DNA from 2 places in the Bradyrhizobium sp. MI1.3 genome. Region 2 is predicted to be linked to the other one. Evidence: predicted binding sites of a transcription regulator. Region 2 holds the regulator's gene; the other holds the start of a gene.
What was found. Region 2 encodes LexA, which represses DNA repair genes until DNA is damaged. Its sites were predicted from a motif close to TGTTCNNNNTGTGTTCNG; they were not measured.

Region 1 (7,872 bases), on a different contig from region 2:
CTGCACGCCGTTACCGGCCAGTGTTTTCAGCATCGTCTCGACGCCCGAAAACAGCGAAATCTCGGCGGCCGCCTCAGCCTTCAGCCGCCGCGCATGCCGCGCGATCGCCGGCAGCTTCCACAAGGGCACCTCGAGCTGGCTGAGAATCTCGCGCGACGAAGCATGCCGCAGCCCCTCGACATCCTCATCGGCGACGCGGCGGAAGCCGAAGCGGTCGGCGACGTCGTTGATGGTGCGCAGGAACCACGGGAAGCTGTCAGCCAGCGTGCCGTCGAGATCGAAGATGGCGAGGGAGTAGGGCATGGAGACGAAGCTACACCGCTAGGCTTTCCACACCGCTTCCTCGGTCCATCCGAGTTGGTCGAATTCGGTGGCCCTGAGCGGCGCCTCTCCCTCGGCGAAGAACTCGTCTAGCTGGGCGGGGTAACGTGCGTTTCGGACAGCATCGCGTGGGCTTGTCCGCGATGATGAATTTGATGCTGGAACAGATGCATGAGCAGCCGGTCGCGACGTTCGATCTGCACGCGGGTGTCGCGGTTGATCCGCACGAGACCGTCGAGAAGCTCGGGCGTCAGTCCATCGCAGACGGCAATCAAGCGCTTGTCGATCGCGGCTTGCTCGGGCTTCAGCGCGGCAAGTGAAAGGTGGGGCACCTGGTTCTTCCAAGCCGCCGGTCCCAGCCATCCGCCCTCCAGCGCATCGACATAGAAGAGGTCTATGACATGGATGTGGTTGAGCGTGCGCTGCAGGCTTGGAAAGAAGCCGGTTCGTGCGGCTTCGAAGTCAGCCTGAGACAGCGCGGCGCAAGCAGTGAGCAGCCGGTGGTTCGCCCAAGCATTATTGTGGGCGAACGCACGATAGGTTTGCAGAAGTCCTGCAGGCAAAAGCGACCTCCCTCAGACAATGTGTCGGCACGCTCCCGCTGCGTAACCTACTCCGCCGCCTCGCTCGCCGCGCGTCTCCGCTTCGGCTTCCGCGCCTTCGCCAGCACCGGTGCTAAAAACTTCCCCGTGTAGCTCCGCGGCGCTTTCGCGATGTCTTCCGGGGGGCCCCAGGCGACGATCTCGCCGCCGCCGTCGCCGCCTTCGGGGCCGAGGTCGATGACCCAGTCGGCGGTCTTGATGACTTCGAGATTGTGCTCGATGACGACGACCGTGTTGCCCTGCGCGACCAGCTCGTGCAGCACCTCCAGGAGCTTCTTGACGTCGTGGAAATGCAGGCCGGTGGTCGGCTCGTCCAGGATGTAGAGCGTGCGGCCGGTGGCGCGCTTTGACAGCTCCTTGGCGAGCTTGACGCGCTGGGCTTCGCCGCCGGACAGCGTCGTGGCCTGCTGGCCGACATGGATGTAGTCGAGGCCGACGCGATGCAGCGTCTGGAACGTCTCGCGCACGCGTGGCACCGCCTTGAAGAACTCGGCGGCTTCCTCGACGGTCATGTCGAGCACGTCGGCGATGCTCTTGCCCTTGAACAGGACCTCCAACGTCTCGCGGTTGTAGCGCTTGCCCTTGCAGACGTCGCAGGTGACGTAGACGTCGGGCAGAAAGTGCATCTCGATCTTGATGACGCCGTCGCCCTGGCAGGCCTCGCAGCGGCCGCCCTTGACGTTGAAGGAGAAGCGGCCGGGTTCGTAGCCGCGCGCCTTCGACTCGGGCAGGCCGGCGAACCATTCGCGGATCGGCGTGAAGGCGCCGGTGTAGGTCGCGGGGTTGGAACGTGGCGTGCGGCCGATCGGCGACTGGTCGATGTCGATGATCTTGTCGATGTGCTCGAGACCTTCGATGCGGTCGTGCGGCGCTGCGCCCTCGCTGGCGTTGTTCAGCTTGCGGGCGATCGCCTTGTAGAGCGTGTCGATCAGCAGCGTCGACTTGCCGCCGCCGGAGACGCCGGTGACGCAGGTGAACAGGCCGAGCGGAATTTCGGCCGTGACGTTCTTGAGGTTATTGCCGCGCGCGTTGACCACCTTGATGGTGCGACGATGGTTCGGCGGACGCCGCTCCGGCACCTCGACCTCGAGCTCGCCCGTGAGATATTTGCCGGTCAGCGAATTCGGGTTGCGCATGATCTCGGCGGGCGTGCCTTCGGCGATGATGTTGCCGCCATGCATGCCGGCACCGGGGCCGATGTCGAGGACGTGGTCGGCGAGCAGGATCGCGTCCTCGTCATGCTCGACCACGATCACGGTGTTGCCGAGGTCACGAAGTCTCTTGAGGGTATCGAGCAGGCGCGCGTTGTCGCGCTGGTGCAGGCCGATCGAGGGCTCGTCCAGCACATAGAGCACGCCTGTTAGCCCCGAGCCGATCTGCGAAGCCAAGCGGATGCGCTGGCTCTCGCCGCCGGAGAGCGTGCCGGAGGAGCGGGAGAGCGTGAGGTAGTTGAGGCCGACGTCGAGCAGGAAGGTGAGGCGCTCGCGGATCTCCTTGAGGATGCGGCCGGCGATCTCGTTCTGCTGGGTGTTCAGCGCATCCGGCACGGTCTCGAACCACGCGCCGGCGCCCTTCACCGACATCTCGGAGATGTCGCCGATATGCTTGCCGCCGATCTTGACGCAGAGCGCCTCGGGCTTGAGCCGAAAGCCGTGGCACGCCTCGCAGGGCACGTCGTGGAAATACTTCGCGAGCTCCTCGCGCGCCCACTCGCTCTCGGTCTCGCGATAGCGGCGGTTGATGTTGGTGATGACGCCCTCGAACGGCTTCTTGGTGTCGTAGGAGCGGACGCCGTCCTCGTAGGAGAACTTGATCTCGTCCTCTCCGGAGCCATGCAGGATCGCGTTCTGCGTCTTCTTGGGCAGATCCTTCCATTTGGTGGTCAGCGTGAACTTGTAATGCTTGCCGAGCGCCGTCAGCGTCTGAATGTAATAGGGCGACGAGGACTTGGCCCAGGGCGCGATCGCGCCCTTGCCGATGGCGAGCTCCTTGTCGGGGATGACGAGGTCCTCGTCGACATGCTGCTCGACGCCGAGGCCACCGCAGGCGGGGCAGGCGCCATAGGGATTGTTGAACGAGAACAGCCGGGGCTCGATCTCGGGGATGGTGAAGCCGGAGACCGGACAGGCGAACTTTTCCGAGAACAGCATACGCTCGGGTCCGCTCTTGTCGTGGATCTTTGCGGTCTTCTTTTTCTCTTCCGCGGGTGCTGTCGCAGCCGGCGCGTCCGCGAATTCGATGACGGCGAGGCCCTCGGCGAGCTTCAGCGCGGTCTCGAAGCTTTCGGCGAGGCGTTGGCCGATGTCGGGGCGCACCACGATGCGGTCGACGACGACGTCGATGTCGTGCGGGAATTTCTTGTCGAGCACAGGGGCTTCCGCGAGCTCATGGAAGGCGCTGTCGATCTTGACGCGCTGAAAGCCCTTCTTGAGCCATTCGGCGAGCTCTTTGCGGTACTCGCCCTTGCGGCCGCGCACGACCGGCGCGAGCAGATAGAGCCGGGAGCCCTCCGGCAGCGCCAGCACGCGGTCGACCATCTGCGAGACGGTCTGGCTCTCGATCGGCAGGCCGGTGGCGGGCGAATAGGGCACGCCGACGCGCGCCCACAGCAGGCGCATATAGTCGTAGATTTCGGTCACCGTGCCGACGGTGGAGCGCGGGTTTTTCGATGTCGTCTTCTGCTCGATCGAGATCGCCGGCGACAGGCCGTCGATCTGGTCGACGTCGGGCTTCTGCATCATCTCCAGGAACTGGCGGGCATAAGCCGATAGCGATTCGACGTAGCGGCGCTGGCCCTCGGCATAGATGGTGTCGAACGCGAGGGAGGATTTGCCGGAGCCTGACAGCCCCGTGAACACGACGAGCTTGTCGCGCGGAATTTCGACATCGACGTTCTTGAGGTTGTGCTCGCGCGCGCCACGGATCGTAATCGCGCGCAGGTGTGCTCCCGCGTTCTGTTGTTGGCGCTTCGCCTTGATCACTTCATCCATCCTGGTGGTCCTCAGGGAATCCAAAAGCGCGCGATCGCGCCAACTTGAAAGGCGCGCATCGCCCGGAACCGGGATCGGCGCCGATGGGTAAGTAAGCGAACGTAGGAAGAACAGGGACGGATTTCCAGTGGCGTTTGCGAATCGTCAACGGATTGTTGGCGCGCTGGCGGCATCTGGCAGGAGCACGGCTTGCGGAACTGCGCGTGACCGGTCCCGTTCAAACAAAAAGGCCGGCGCGAGGCCGGCCTTTCGTAACACGATGGCGTCGATAGCGAAGATCAGTACTTCGCGACGATCGGGCCCCCGAAGTGATAGTTCACGCCGACCTGCACGGTGTGAAACTCGAGCGTGCCGGTGGGCAGGGCGCCCGAGAAGTAGGTCTCGCCGCCGAGGCTGCGAAAGAGGTACTCGCCCTTGACCGACCACTGCGGAGCGAAGAACGCTTCGACGCCCGCACCGACGGTCCAGCCGGAGTGCCACTTGCTGTCGGAAGCGGTCACGCCGAGCGCGCTGATGCTGAGCTTGTTGTCGATCCAGGCGTAACCACCGGTGCCGTAGAACAGGACGTTGTTGACGGCGTAGCCGATGCGGCCGCGCACGGTGCCCATCGCATCGGTCTTCGAGCTGAGGGTGGTGCTGACGAGGCCGAAGCCGGGGACGGCAACGGGGCCGGTGACCGAGGCGCTGACGTCAGCCCAGGAACCATCGGCCTCGATGCCGAACACGACATTGCCGGTCTGCCAGTTGTAGCCGGCAGTACCGCCGACGAAGCCGCCCTTCATCTTCGGGTCGGTCGAGGAATTTTCCCAGGCGCCGCCACCGACGATACCGAGGTAGAAGCCGGTCCAGTTGTAGACCGAAGCCATGGCCACCGGAGCCTTGGTGTAGGGGCGCGCCGCCAGATCAGCGGCCGAAGCCGGGGCAGCGAGTGCGAACAAACAGGCCGAAGCCAACAAAACCTTTTTCATTTTCAACTAATCCCAGTCCCAGTTTCTGATTTTGCCTTCCACGATAGGGAAGGGCATCGGACTCATTTGCCCAACTGAGGCCGTACTTACACCATTGAAGCCGCAAGTTGTGTCACTGGAAAGCCACAGCGGCCTAAAAATGGTGCGATTACTGACCTTTGGTCCCCATGGGAACAGCAACGAAAAAGGCCGGCGCGAGGCCGGCCTTGCTGTGATGGATGTCAGTTCGATCAGTACCTCGCGATGACCGGACCGCCCCAGCGATAGTTCAAGCGGACGAGGCCCATGTCGACGTCCTGGCGAATCCGGTCGCTGCCGAAAACCGCACCCGCGGGCGTTGTGAAGCCGATCGTGCGATCGCCAAGGAAGATGTGGTCGTATTCAAAGCCCAGCGACCAGTTGGGAGCGAAGCCGAACTCCAGACCGGCCCCGACCGTGCCACCCCAGCGAGTCTCCCGCGCCGAGGCCAGCAGCGCGCCCGCGCCGGGCGTGCCCGCAGCAGCGTAGATGTCGTATTTGTCGCCGACGACGGCGGCGCCGCCCTTCACGTAAAGCAGCACGTTGTTCCAGGCGTAACCGATCTGACCGGTGATGAGCCCGAAAGAGTCGATGCGGGAACGGTTGCGATCACCCGTGACCAGGGCGGTGCCGGGGAAAAGTGTGCTCACGTTGTCGCCCCGGAAATCGGCCCAGTTGCCTTGGCCTTCGAGGCCGAACACCCAATTGGTGGACTGCCAGCGATAGCCGATCTGGCCACCGACCGTGCCGCCGACCGCGTTATGGCAGCCTTCCCCGACCAAAACGCCGGTCGCGGGCGTGACGAAGTCCCAGCACGTGTGGCTCGAGCCACCGCCGCCGTTGATGCCGATGTAGAAGCCGCTCCAATCGTAGATGGTGGCAATCGCCGGCGCCGGAGCCTTGGTGTAGGGACGCGCGGCAAGATCCGCCGCGCTCGCGGGAGCCGACAGGCCCATCGCCACTGCACTGATTGCACCAATAAGAAGCTTATTCATTGCCAGTCTCCCCAGGTTCGTCCGCTTCTTTCTTCCCCGAAGCGGTTGATCAGGCACGAGGGCCCATATGATTTAAGTCCGAGGAAACCGTAGCTCTACGGAGCGGCAAAGTCCGTCTCCGAAATGCAACAAGAACGGGGCCGTGCGAGGACCCACAACTTGCTGAATGTTAAGTTCTTTCCTTCGCTTTTGGGAACCTACAAAGGTTCCAATCGACGCGTGCCTTCCCGCAGTACATTGGCCGATCGACGCCACATATTCGATGCGGAAGTTCGCCAAGAACAAATCTGGAACAAGCCGGAGGTCGATGCTATATGTGGGGATAACCGGAGGGGCGACGGACTGATCGTCGTCCGCAGGCGTTCGGCGAGCGTATAGGGTCGCCTCAACAGGCACGGCGGAACGCGGGGAGCGGACCGGCCTTCTTGAATTCAGTGGCATTCGGAGCGGAGAGCGGAGATGGCGGGAAGCGTCAACAAGGTCATTCTGGTTGGAAATCTCGGCAAGGATCCTGAAATCCGCCGCACCCAGGACGGGCGGCCGATCGCCAATCTGAGCGTCGCCACCTCGGAGACCTGGCGCGACAAGGCGACCGGCGAGCGCAAGGAAAAGACCGAGTGGCACCGCGTCGTGATCTTCAATGAAGGGCTCTGCAAGGTCGCCGAACAGTATCTGAAGAAGGGCGCCAAGATTTACGTCGAGGGTGCGCTCCAGACCCGCAAATGGACCGACCAGAGCGGCGTCGAAAAGTACTCGACCGAAGTCGTGCTGCAGGGCTTCAACTCCACCCTGACGATGCTGGACGGCCGTAGTGGCGGCGGGGGAGGCGGCAGCTTCGGCGACGAGCCGGGCGGCGATTTCGGCTCCTCCGGTCCGGTCAGCAGCGCGCCGCGGCGACCCGTTGCCGCCGGCGGCGGTGGCCGCAACAGCGACATGGACGACGACATCCCGTTCTGAGCGATTCCGTTCTGAGAACGAGGCATATCGATGCGGAGGCGCCGGCCGCGTGGGCGGCGCTTCTCATCTCGTGTCAAAAAATCCCACTAATCGGCAGGACGGGCTCGGGATTTCCGGGCCCGCTTCATGTTTGGGGTGAGCTCGGATTGCGGCTTGGCAAACGCGCTGACGGGGCAAGCTCGCCGGTCGGTTTTCCACGTGTTACCGGCGATTTTGCAAGGCCGATGCGGGGGCTGCCCGAGGCACCGCTCGCAAGGGCTTAAGTTGTTGGAAAAATAGGCGGAAAAAGCGCTTCCCAGATCGCCGCGAGGGTGGTTATCAGAGGCTCGATGCGCTATATGATTCCCAGATAAAACCTCATCGGATTTCCCCTTGGCTGACGACGACGACAAGCCCGGCGACCAGCCGGCGCAACCCTCGGATATTCGCCCCGTCTCCATCTTCGAGGAGATGAAGAAGTCCTATCTCGACTACGCCATGAGCGTGATTGTGGCGCGTGCGCTGCCTGACGCCCGCGACGGCCTGAAGCCGGTGCATCGGCGCATCCTGTACTCGATGAACGAGCAGGGGCACACGCCGGACAAGAAGTACGTCAAGTCCGCCCGCGTGGTCGGTGACGTCATCGGTAAATATCATCCGCATGGCGACCAGTCGATCTACGACGCCATGGTCCGGATGGCGCAGGACTTCTCCATGCGCGTGCCGCTGATCGACGGTCAGGGCAATTTCGGCTCGGTCGACGGCGATCCTCCGGCTGCCTATCGTTATACTGAAGCCCGATTGACGAAGGTGGCGCTGGCTCTGCTGGCCGACATCGACAAGGACACGGTCGACTTCCAGCCGAACTACGACAACAACGAGACCGAACCGTCGGTCTTGCCGGCCAAGTTCCCGAACCTGCTCGTCAACGGCGCCGGCGGCATCGCAGTCGGCATGGCGACCAACATCCCGCCGCACAATCTCGGCGAAGTCATCGACGCCTGCGTCGCGCTGATCGACAACCCCGCGCTCACCATCGACG
Region 2 (7,872 bases):
CCATTCGGCGACTGCACGCATTGCGATGTGGGGCGGCCGCGAGATCGCGATGCTGTTCATGGCTTCGCTGATTGCGGGACTTGCGACCACACCCTACGCCGCTTTCCACTTCCACCGTGTCACGCCGTTCGGCGTGCTGGCCAATCTCGGCGCGATGCCGGTGGTCTCGGCGCTGGTGATGCCGGCGGGGCTGTTGGGGCTGCTTGCTGCACCGTTCGGGCTGGACAGCGTGTTCTGGTGGCTGATGGGGATCGGCATCGACTGGATGGTCGCGGTCTCGCGCTGGGTCGCAGCATTGCCGGGTGCCGTCGGCCGCATCGCGGCGTTCGGGATCGGGCCGCTGATCGCGGCGAGCCTGGGAATCATCGTGCTGGGCTTGTTGCGGACGCCGCTGCGCTGGTCCGGCGCCTTGGTGCTGCTGGCAGCGATCCTCTGGGGACTGTCGGCGCGGCAGCCCGACATCCTGATCGCCGGGGATGGCGCGAGCGTCGCCGTGCGGGGCAAGGACGGATATCTGCACCTGATCAGGACCAGCAAGGACAGCTTTCTGCTCAAGGAATGGCTCGCTGCCGACGCCGATCCGCGCGATGCCGGCAGAGCCTCGCTGGCTGATGGCGTGTCCTGTGACGAATCCGGCTGCGTGACGCCACTGATCGACGGGAGGCTGGTCGCGCTGGCACTGCGGGTCGACGCTCTCGCCGACGATTGCAGTCGGGCCGCGCTGGTGGTGACGACGCGTCCCGCGCCGCCCGATTGCGCGGCGATGGTGGTCGATCGGCAGCGGCTCGCCAGCCAGAGCGCACTGGCGCTGACGCAGCGTGGTGACGGATTTGTGGTTCAGGCGGTGAGGGCGAGAGGCACGAGCCGCCCCTGGTTGCCGGCCGGCGCCGGCGAGGGTGATTTCGACGGCAGCCTTGCGCCGAAGGCGACCGCGCCCCGCATCAAGGACGCAACGCCGGCGGAGACCGACTTGCAGGCCGACGATTGATCTGATGGTGCGGAGCAACGCAGCGGGTCGGTGCGTCCGCTCGGATTCGCTGGCGCAAACCACACCATCTCGCCGGCCACGGCCGGCGATGGCAATTCAATCCTGACCTCCGACCTCGTAGCCGGAGGGCGGCTGTTTCAGCCGATCGGCAGGTGCGTGACGGTCGGCTGCCTGTCGGCGATGATCTGCGCCTTGTGCTCGCGCTCGATGACCGACTGGGTCACAGGCAGTTGCAGCACGGTCGCGCGCTGGCCTTCGACGAGCTGCGTCACCAGCACAAATTTGCCGTCGGGGAATTCGATCGCGTCATGATGGCGGTCGGGAACGTGCGGATCGATCTTGCCGAACTTGCCCACGCGGGAATTGATGGTCCGCGTCCAGATCCAGCGATTGTCGTAGCGGACGTCGTCTGCGAAGGCGAGCTCCGTTCCCGGCAGCAGGCAGACGGCAACAGACGGATCGGCTGCGGAGGCGAAGCCGCGCGTCGAGGTGCCGCGGAAATTTGTCGTGACGATCGTCTCGCCGACTTCGGCGGGGCGCGACGCGACGGCATGCAGGCTGTAGTCACACATCGGGTGCTCCTCATGCTGGGATAGCAACCCGCGTCTCTTATCGAGGCGCAGGCCTCTATCAGAGTTGAAGCACGAAAGCTCTGCTCGGTTGTGGGCAAATCTGCGGCTGGTTTCCGCAAGCCGCGATCACATTATCTTTCCCGAATTCAATAGGAACAAAGAGAGTTGCGATGCATTCGGGAGGCGCATGCGCGAATATTGCCGGCTGGTGCAACGACCTCGATCGCTCGTCGCTGTTTCCTCGCACACTCGAGCCGCGAAGCGGTGCTGTTTCGGTGCTGCTTCTTGGGCGTCGCGAGTAGCCAGCGCCGGAGGAGGGGCCGGATAGTCTGTGCAGAACCAGAAAGACTATCCAGCCGGAGCGGACGATGATCCGCTCCAATCTCTGACCGGCGATGCCGATCGGAAGCGCGCGAGGCGCCAACTTCTCCAGGTATCAAGTACGTCCGGTATCAGTACTTCCGGTAAAGCCCGATCAGCTTGCCCTGAATCTTCACCCGATTGGGCGGCAGGATGCGGACCTCATAGGCAGCGTTGGCGGGCTCGAGCGCGATCGAGGCGCCGCGACGGCGGAAGCGCTTCAGCGTCGCTTCCTCGTCGTCGATCAGCGCCACCACGATGTCGCCGGTATCGGCGCTCTCGTTGCGCTGAATCAGCGCCATGTCGCCGTCAAGGATGCCGGCATCAACCATGGAATCACCGCGCACTTCCAGCGCGTAATGTTCGCCCGAGCCGAGCATGTCGGGCGGTACGCTGATGGTGTGGCTGCGTGTCTGCAACGCCTCGATCGGCGTGCCGGCGGCGATGCGGCCCATCACCGGTACCGCCACGGGGCGTTCGCCCTCGTCCGCGGGCAGGCTGGAGCCCGCACGCACCTTGCCGAGATTGCCCTCGATGACGCTGGGGGTGAAGCCGCGGCGGCTGCCGGCGGCTGCCTGGAGCTCCGGCAGCTTGATGACTTCAATCGCACGGGCGCGGTTGGGCAGGCGTCGGATGAAGCCACGCTCCTCGAGCGCCGTGATCAGGCGATGGATGCCCGACTTCGAGCGCAGATCGAGCGCATCCTTCATCTCGTCGAAGGAGGGCGGCACGCCGCTTTCCTTCAGACGTTCACTGATGAACCGCAGAAGCTCGTATTGTTTGCGCGTTAACATCTCGACCAAAGTCCCCCGGTTGATGTCGTCCGATTCCGAGACGCAGAATTCGGCAATAAGCCGCTACATGCTCGAAACAAATCATGAACGGACACTATATGTTCGATACATGTTCCGCAACTGCTTAATTTACCGTGAACAGAGCAAAGTTCGCAGAACGCGCGTTGCGGGGGTGCTCAGACGGGGAGCCGCAACACTTCGCAAGCCGTGCCGGCTTCGGCCTTCGGCGCGAATGGTGCGCGCACGAGAAGTACCTGTGCTGCAGCGAGATTCGCAAGCAGCGAAGAGTCCTGATGATTGACGGGAAGAACGACGCGTGTGCCATCGTCACGCTCCTCCAGATGCGCGCGCAGATAGTCCTCGCGCTGGTCGTTGGCGCCGACGCCGCGGCCGAGCACGGCGCGTTCGCGGCGATGGTGAATCACTGAACGGCCCGACAGGGCGCGAATCAGCGGCACCATGAACAGGAAAGCGCACACGTAGGACGACACGGGATTGCCCGGCAGGCCGATCACACCCATTGCGCCGAGTCGCCCGTGCATCATCGGCTTGCCTGGCCGCATCGCGATCTTCCAGAACGCCATCGCGATGCCTTCGTCCCGCAGTGCCTGCTGGACCAGATCGTGGTCGCCGACCGATGCGCCGCCGGTCGTGATCAGGATGTCGGCGCCGCTCTCGCGGGCGCGGCGGATGCCGGCGGTGGTCGCCTCCAGCGTATCGGCGGCAATACCGAGGTCGATCGTCTCGGCGCCTTCGCTGCGGGCGAGCGCGTGCAGGGCGTAGCCGTTGGAATAGACGATCTGGCCGTGGCCTGGCGTGGTGCCTGGCATCACCAGCTCGTCGCCGGTGGCGAGAATCGCGACCTTTGGACGCCTGAAAACGACAAGGTGCGGATGATTCATCCCGGCAGCGAGCGCGAGGTCGCGCTCGGTGACACGGCTTCCCTTGCGCAGGAGCACGTCACCCTCGCGGAAATCGACGCCGGCGGGGCGGATGTGCCGACCGGCGATCGCGGCTTCCTTGATCATGATCCGCTTGCCGGCGGCGACCGTGTCCTCCTGGATCACGACGGCGTCCGCGCCACCGGGAACGACGCCGCCGGTGAAGATCCGTACGGCCTCGCCGGCGCCGATCGTCCCGGCGAACGGTCGGCCCGCCGCGACTTCGCCGACCACGGTGAGCTCCGAATCGATCGTCGCGGCATCGGCCGCGCGCACCGCGTAGCCGTCCATCGCCGACATCGCCTGCGGCGGCTGCGTGCGCCGCGCCGCGAGGTCACACGCGAGCACGCGATGATGGGCCTCGTCGAGGGAAATCATTTCTTCCGGCAGCGGCTCTGCACCCGCCAGCACCGCGGCAAGCGCGTCGGAAACCGGCATCAAGGCCACGGCGAAAACTCCTGCTCGGCACGTTCGGGCGAATGTTCCGCACGTCTTCTAGCCGAGCGCGGGCGCAGAGGCAAAAACCGCTGAGCGGGCACAGTCATCCCGCCGCTTCACATTGTTCCGGAAGGCAGGATCAAGCGCGTCGCGCGGCCATGGAAGCGACGAAAATCACGGCAAGGAAAATCACGGCAAGGCGAGAACGACGAGCGCCCCGGGCTGCATCGATCAGCTCCCTGCCTGCCCGGGAGTTACGTCGGGCGCCTTGGCTCCCTGGTCTTTGTCGGGCAGCGGATCGGCCTGGGATTTCAGGTCGGCGGCCTTGCTCACAAGCTTGGCGGAAAGGTCCGAATCTGAAGTTGTCCTGGCGAATTCAAGAAGAAGAGAGGCCTGCTTGGTGAGGTAGGTTTTGCCCAGCACGATGATGCATCCGTCCGTAGAAGTCCCAACGGACTCTAAGAGTCCGGAAGGCGGTATTCCGTTCCCGGAACTCTGTACAAAAATGCACAAAGTGATCGGGTTCCTCAATTTCTCAAAATTGGTCCCGGCGGGCGGTGCCGCCGTGGGTTTCGCGACACCGACTCCTCGTCAAATGCCCAATGCCTTCAATGCGTTCCCGACGTCACGCGGCGAGGTCACATGCACCGCCGTCAAGCCGCGCGCCCGCGCTCCCTCGATGTTTTCAGCAAGATCATCGAAGAACACGATGCGCCCGGCGGGCACGCCGATCGCCGCAACGACGTGGTCGAAAGCCTCCGCATCCGGTTTGCGCAGGCCGATGCTGGACGACAAATACAGCTCTCGGAAGTGGCCGAGGAGGTCGGCATATTCCCTCGAGAAATGGTCCACGTGCGGCCGGTTGGTGTTGGAGAAAGCGTAGAGCGGCATCTGCTTCGCTGCCCGCGGCAGCAGCTCGGCGATGTCAGGCATTTCGCCGGCGAAGATCGCGTTCCAGCCTTCCAGGAACTGCGCGTCCGAAATGCCGATTCCGAGCGAGGCTCGCAATGAGGCGAAATAATCCTCATCGCTGATCTTCCCCATCTCGTGCAACCGATAGGCTTCGCTGTCCCGCACATAGCGCGCGACGATGGCTTCGGGCTTGCAGCCGGCATGTCCCGCCCAGCAGGCGATTGCCTTGGAGAAATCGATATCGAGCACTACGCGGCCGAGATCGAACAGGAGCGCATCCGCGCTGCCGGGAGAGAGCGATGTCACCTGCATCCTTTCACTCAGTATCGATATGGCTCGTGGTCGAACAGCGGAAACGCGCTGAACACACTCGGCGCGTTGGTTGCGGTCGCCTGGTGCAGGCAGGATTTGTCGAGCTCGGCGAACGACGTCGCACCCAAGAGGCCGAGGCAGCGCAGCACTTCGTCCTCGAGCAGCTCCAGCATGCGCGCCACGCCGGCTTCGCCGGCCGCCGCCAGCGCCCAGCATTGCAGCCGGCCGATGCCGACGAGGTCGGCGCCCGCCGCGATCGCCTTGACGATGTCGGTGCCGCGACAGACACCGCCATCGACCATGATCTTGGCGCGGCCGTTCACGGCATCGACGATCTCGGGCAGCACATGCATGGCGCCGCGACCGTGATCGAGCTGACGGCCGCCATGGTTGGAGACGTAGATCCATTCGACGCCGTGATCGATCGCGATCAGCGCGTCCTCTGGCGTCGCGATGCCCTTGAGGATCAGCGGGATCTTGAACTTGTCCTTGATCATCTTCACCGTCCGCCACTCCAGACCCTTCTGGTAATCGCCGCCGGTGGCGCGCAGGCGGCTCTCGCGAACGTAGCGCTTGGCGATGTCACGTTCGCGACGGCTGTAATGAGCGGTGTCGACGGTCAGGCAGAAGGCGGCGTAGGCGTTCTTCTCGGCCCGGCTGACGACGTCGGCAACGAAGGCGTCGTCGCCGCGCACATAGAGCTGGTAGAGGCGCAGCGCGTCGGGCGCAGCTTCGGCGGTCTTCTCGAGGCCGGGCTCGGACACGGAACTGAGCATGTGCGCCGCACCGAAAGTACCGCAGGCGCGTGCCACGCTCGCCGCACCATCCGGATCGAAGATCTCAAGCGCGCCGACGGGGGCGAGTACCACCGGCAGGCGCATCTTGCGGCCGAACTGCTCGACCGAGCCGGTGACCTTGCGGACATCGCGCAGCACGCGCGGGCGAAAGGCGATCTCGTCCAGTGCCATGCGGTTGCGACGCATCGTGGTCTCGGTCTCGGCCGCGCCGACGATATAATCCCAGGCATTCTGGTTGAGGTTGGCGCGGGCTTTCCGGACGAATTCATGCAGATTCTGGAACGGCTCGGTGCTGGCGCCGAGCTCGACGTTCCTTTCCGGTTGGATGCGGGGTGCTTCGTTCATTGTTATCCTCCCGAGAATTTGAAGCCTTCCCTCATCGCCTAACCCGTCCGGGGCGCCAAAACCATCCTAAAATGGCATGGCAGCGAGGCGTGGGCCGGCCGGCCGACCCCCGCTGCGCACCAACCGGGTCCTGCAACGTTGCCGAAAGTTTAGGTCCGGACGAAGGGATTTTTACGGTGTACCCGCCGGCGTGGCATCCCGGCCTTGAAGAAACCAGAATGGTATTGTGAGAAGCAGGCTGGATCGCCATTTGCATGGCGGCTCCCCAGCCCCACCGAACCGCGAAGCAAAAAGGCCAGCCTATCCATGCGGAAAACCCTGCTGTTTCCACTGGGCGCGCTCACCGGAGCGTGTCTGACCCTTCTGGTAGCCAGTCCGCACGGCGGCGTATGGGCGGCACGGGCGGCAGCGAGCGCGGATGACGCCTATTCCAAGCTCAATTTGTTCGGCGAAGTGTTCGAGCGGGTGAAGGCGAGCTACGTCGAGAAGCCTGACAATGCCAAGCTGATCGAAGGCGCGATCACCGGCATGGTGACCTCGCTCGATCCGCACTCGCGCTACATGAACGACAAGGCCTGGACCGAGATGCAGGAGACCACCTCCGGCGAGTTCGGCGGGCTCGGCATCGAGGTCACGATGGAGGACGGTCTCGTCAAGGTCGTCTCGCCGATCGACGACACGCCGGCGTCTAAAGCCGGCATCATGTCGGGCGACCTCATCAGCAAGATCGACGGCGATGCGGTGCAGGGCATGACGCTCGAGCAGGCCGTCAACAAGATGAAGGGGCCGGTCGAGACCCAGACCAAGCTCACGATCGTGCGCAAGGGCGCCGACGCCCCGCTCGACGTCGCGATCAAGCGCGAGATCATCCATGTGCGCCCGGTGCGCTTCCACGTCGAGAACGGCGACATCGGCTATATCCGCGTCACCTCGTTCAACGAGCAGACGACCGATGGCCTGAAGAAGGCGATCGCATCGATCTCCAAGGACGTTCCGCCGGAGAAGCTGGTCGGCTATGTGATGGACCTGCGCAACAATCCGGGCGGACTGCTCGATCAGGCCGTGTCGGTGTCGAGCGCGTTCCTGCAGCGTGGCGAGGTCGTCTCGACCCGCGGCCGCAATCCGGAAGAGACCCAGCGCTTCACGGCGCATGGAGGCGACCTCACCAAGGGCAAGCCGCTGGTGGTTCTCGTCAATGGCGGCTCGGCCTCGGCCTCGGAGATCGTGGCCGGCGCGCTGCATGACCACAAGCGCGCCACGCTGATCGGCACGCGCTCGTTCGGCAAGGGCTCGGTGCAGACCATCATTCCGCTCGGCACCGGCAACGGCGCGCTGGCGCTGACCACGGCGCGCTACTACACGCCCTCGGGCCGCTCGATCCAGGCCCAGGGCATCGCGCCCGACATCGAGATC

Region 1: uvrA (excinuclease ABC subunit UvrA) is a predicted target of LexA. The motif match lies at 4,009-4,026, and genes of this name have one in related genera.

What each region holds. Positions count from the first base shown of each region.
Region 1 is NZ_JBVVPQ010000004.1:175,320-183,191, reverse strand. Features, by position in the region: gene AC0L3A_RS04280 (HAD family hydrolase) at 1-303, opposite strand, end outside; partial or broken gene AC0L3A_RS04275 (DinB family protein) at 322-884, opposite strand; gene uvrA (excinuclease ABC subunit UvrA) at 932-3,913, opposite strand; gene AC0L3A_RS04265 (outer membrane protein) at 4,192-4,881, opposite strand; gene AC0L3A_RS04260 (outer membrane protein) at 5,112-5,894, opposite strand; gene AC0L3A_RS04255 (single-stranded DNA-binding protein) at 6,354-6,851, shown strand; gene gyrA (DNA gyrase subunit A) at 7,224-7,872, shown strand, end outside.
Region 2 is NZ_JBVVPQ010000013.1:101,014-108,885, forward strand. Features, by position in the region: gene AC0L3A_RS12370 (ComEC/Rec2 family competence protein) at 1-988, shown strand, start outside; gene AC0L3A_RS12375 (hypothetical protein) at 1,126-1,560, opposite strand; gene lexA (transcriptional repressor LexA) at 2,013-2,714, opposite strand; gene AC0L3A_RS12385 (molybdopterin molybdotransferase MoeA) at 2,891-4,102, opposite strand; gene AC0L3A_RS12390 (hypothetical protein) at 4,325-4,516, opposite strand; gene AC0L3A_RS12395 (HAD family hydrolase) at 4,685-5,317, opposite strand; gene AC0L3A_RS12400 (alpha-hydroxy acid oxidase) at 5,326-6,459, opposite strand; gene AC0L3A_RS12405 (S41 family peptidase) at 6,766-7,872, shown strand, end outside.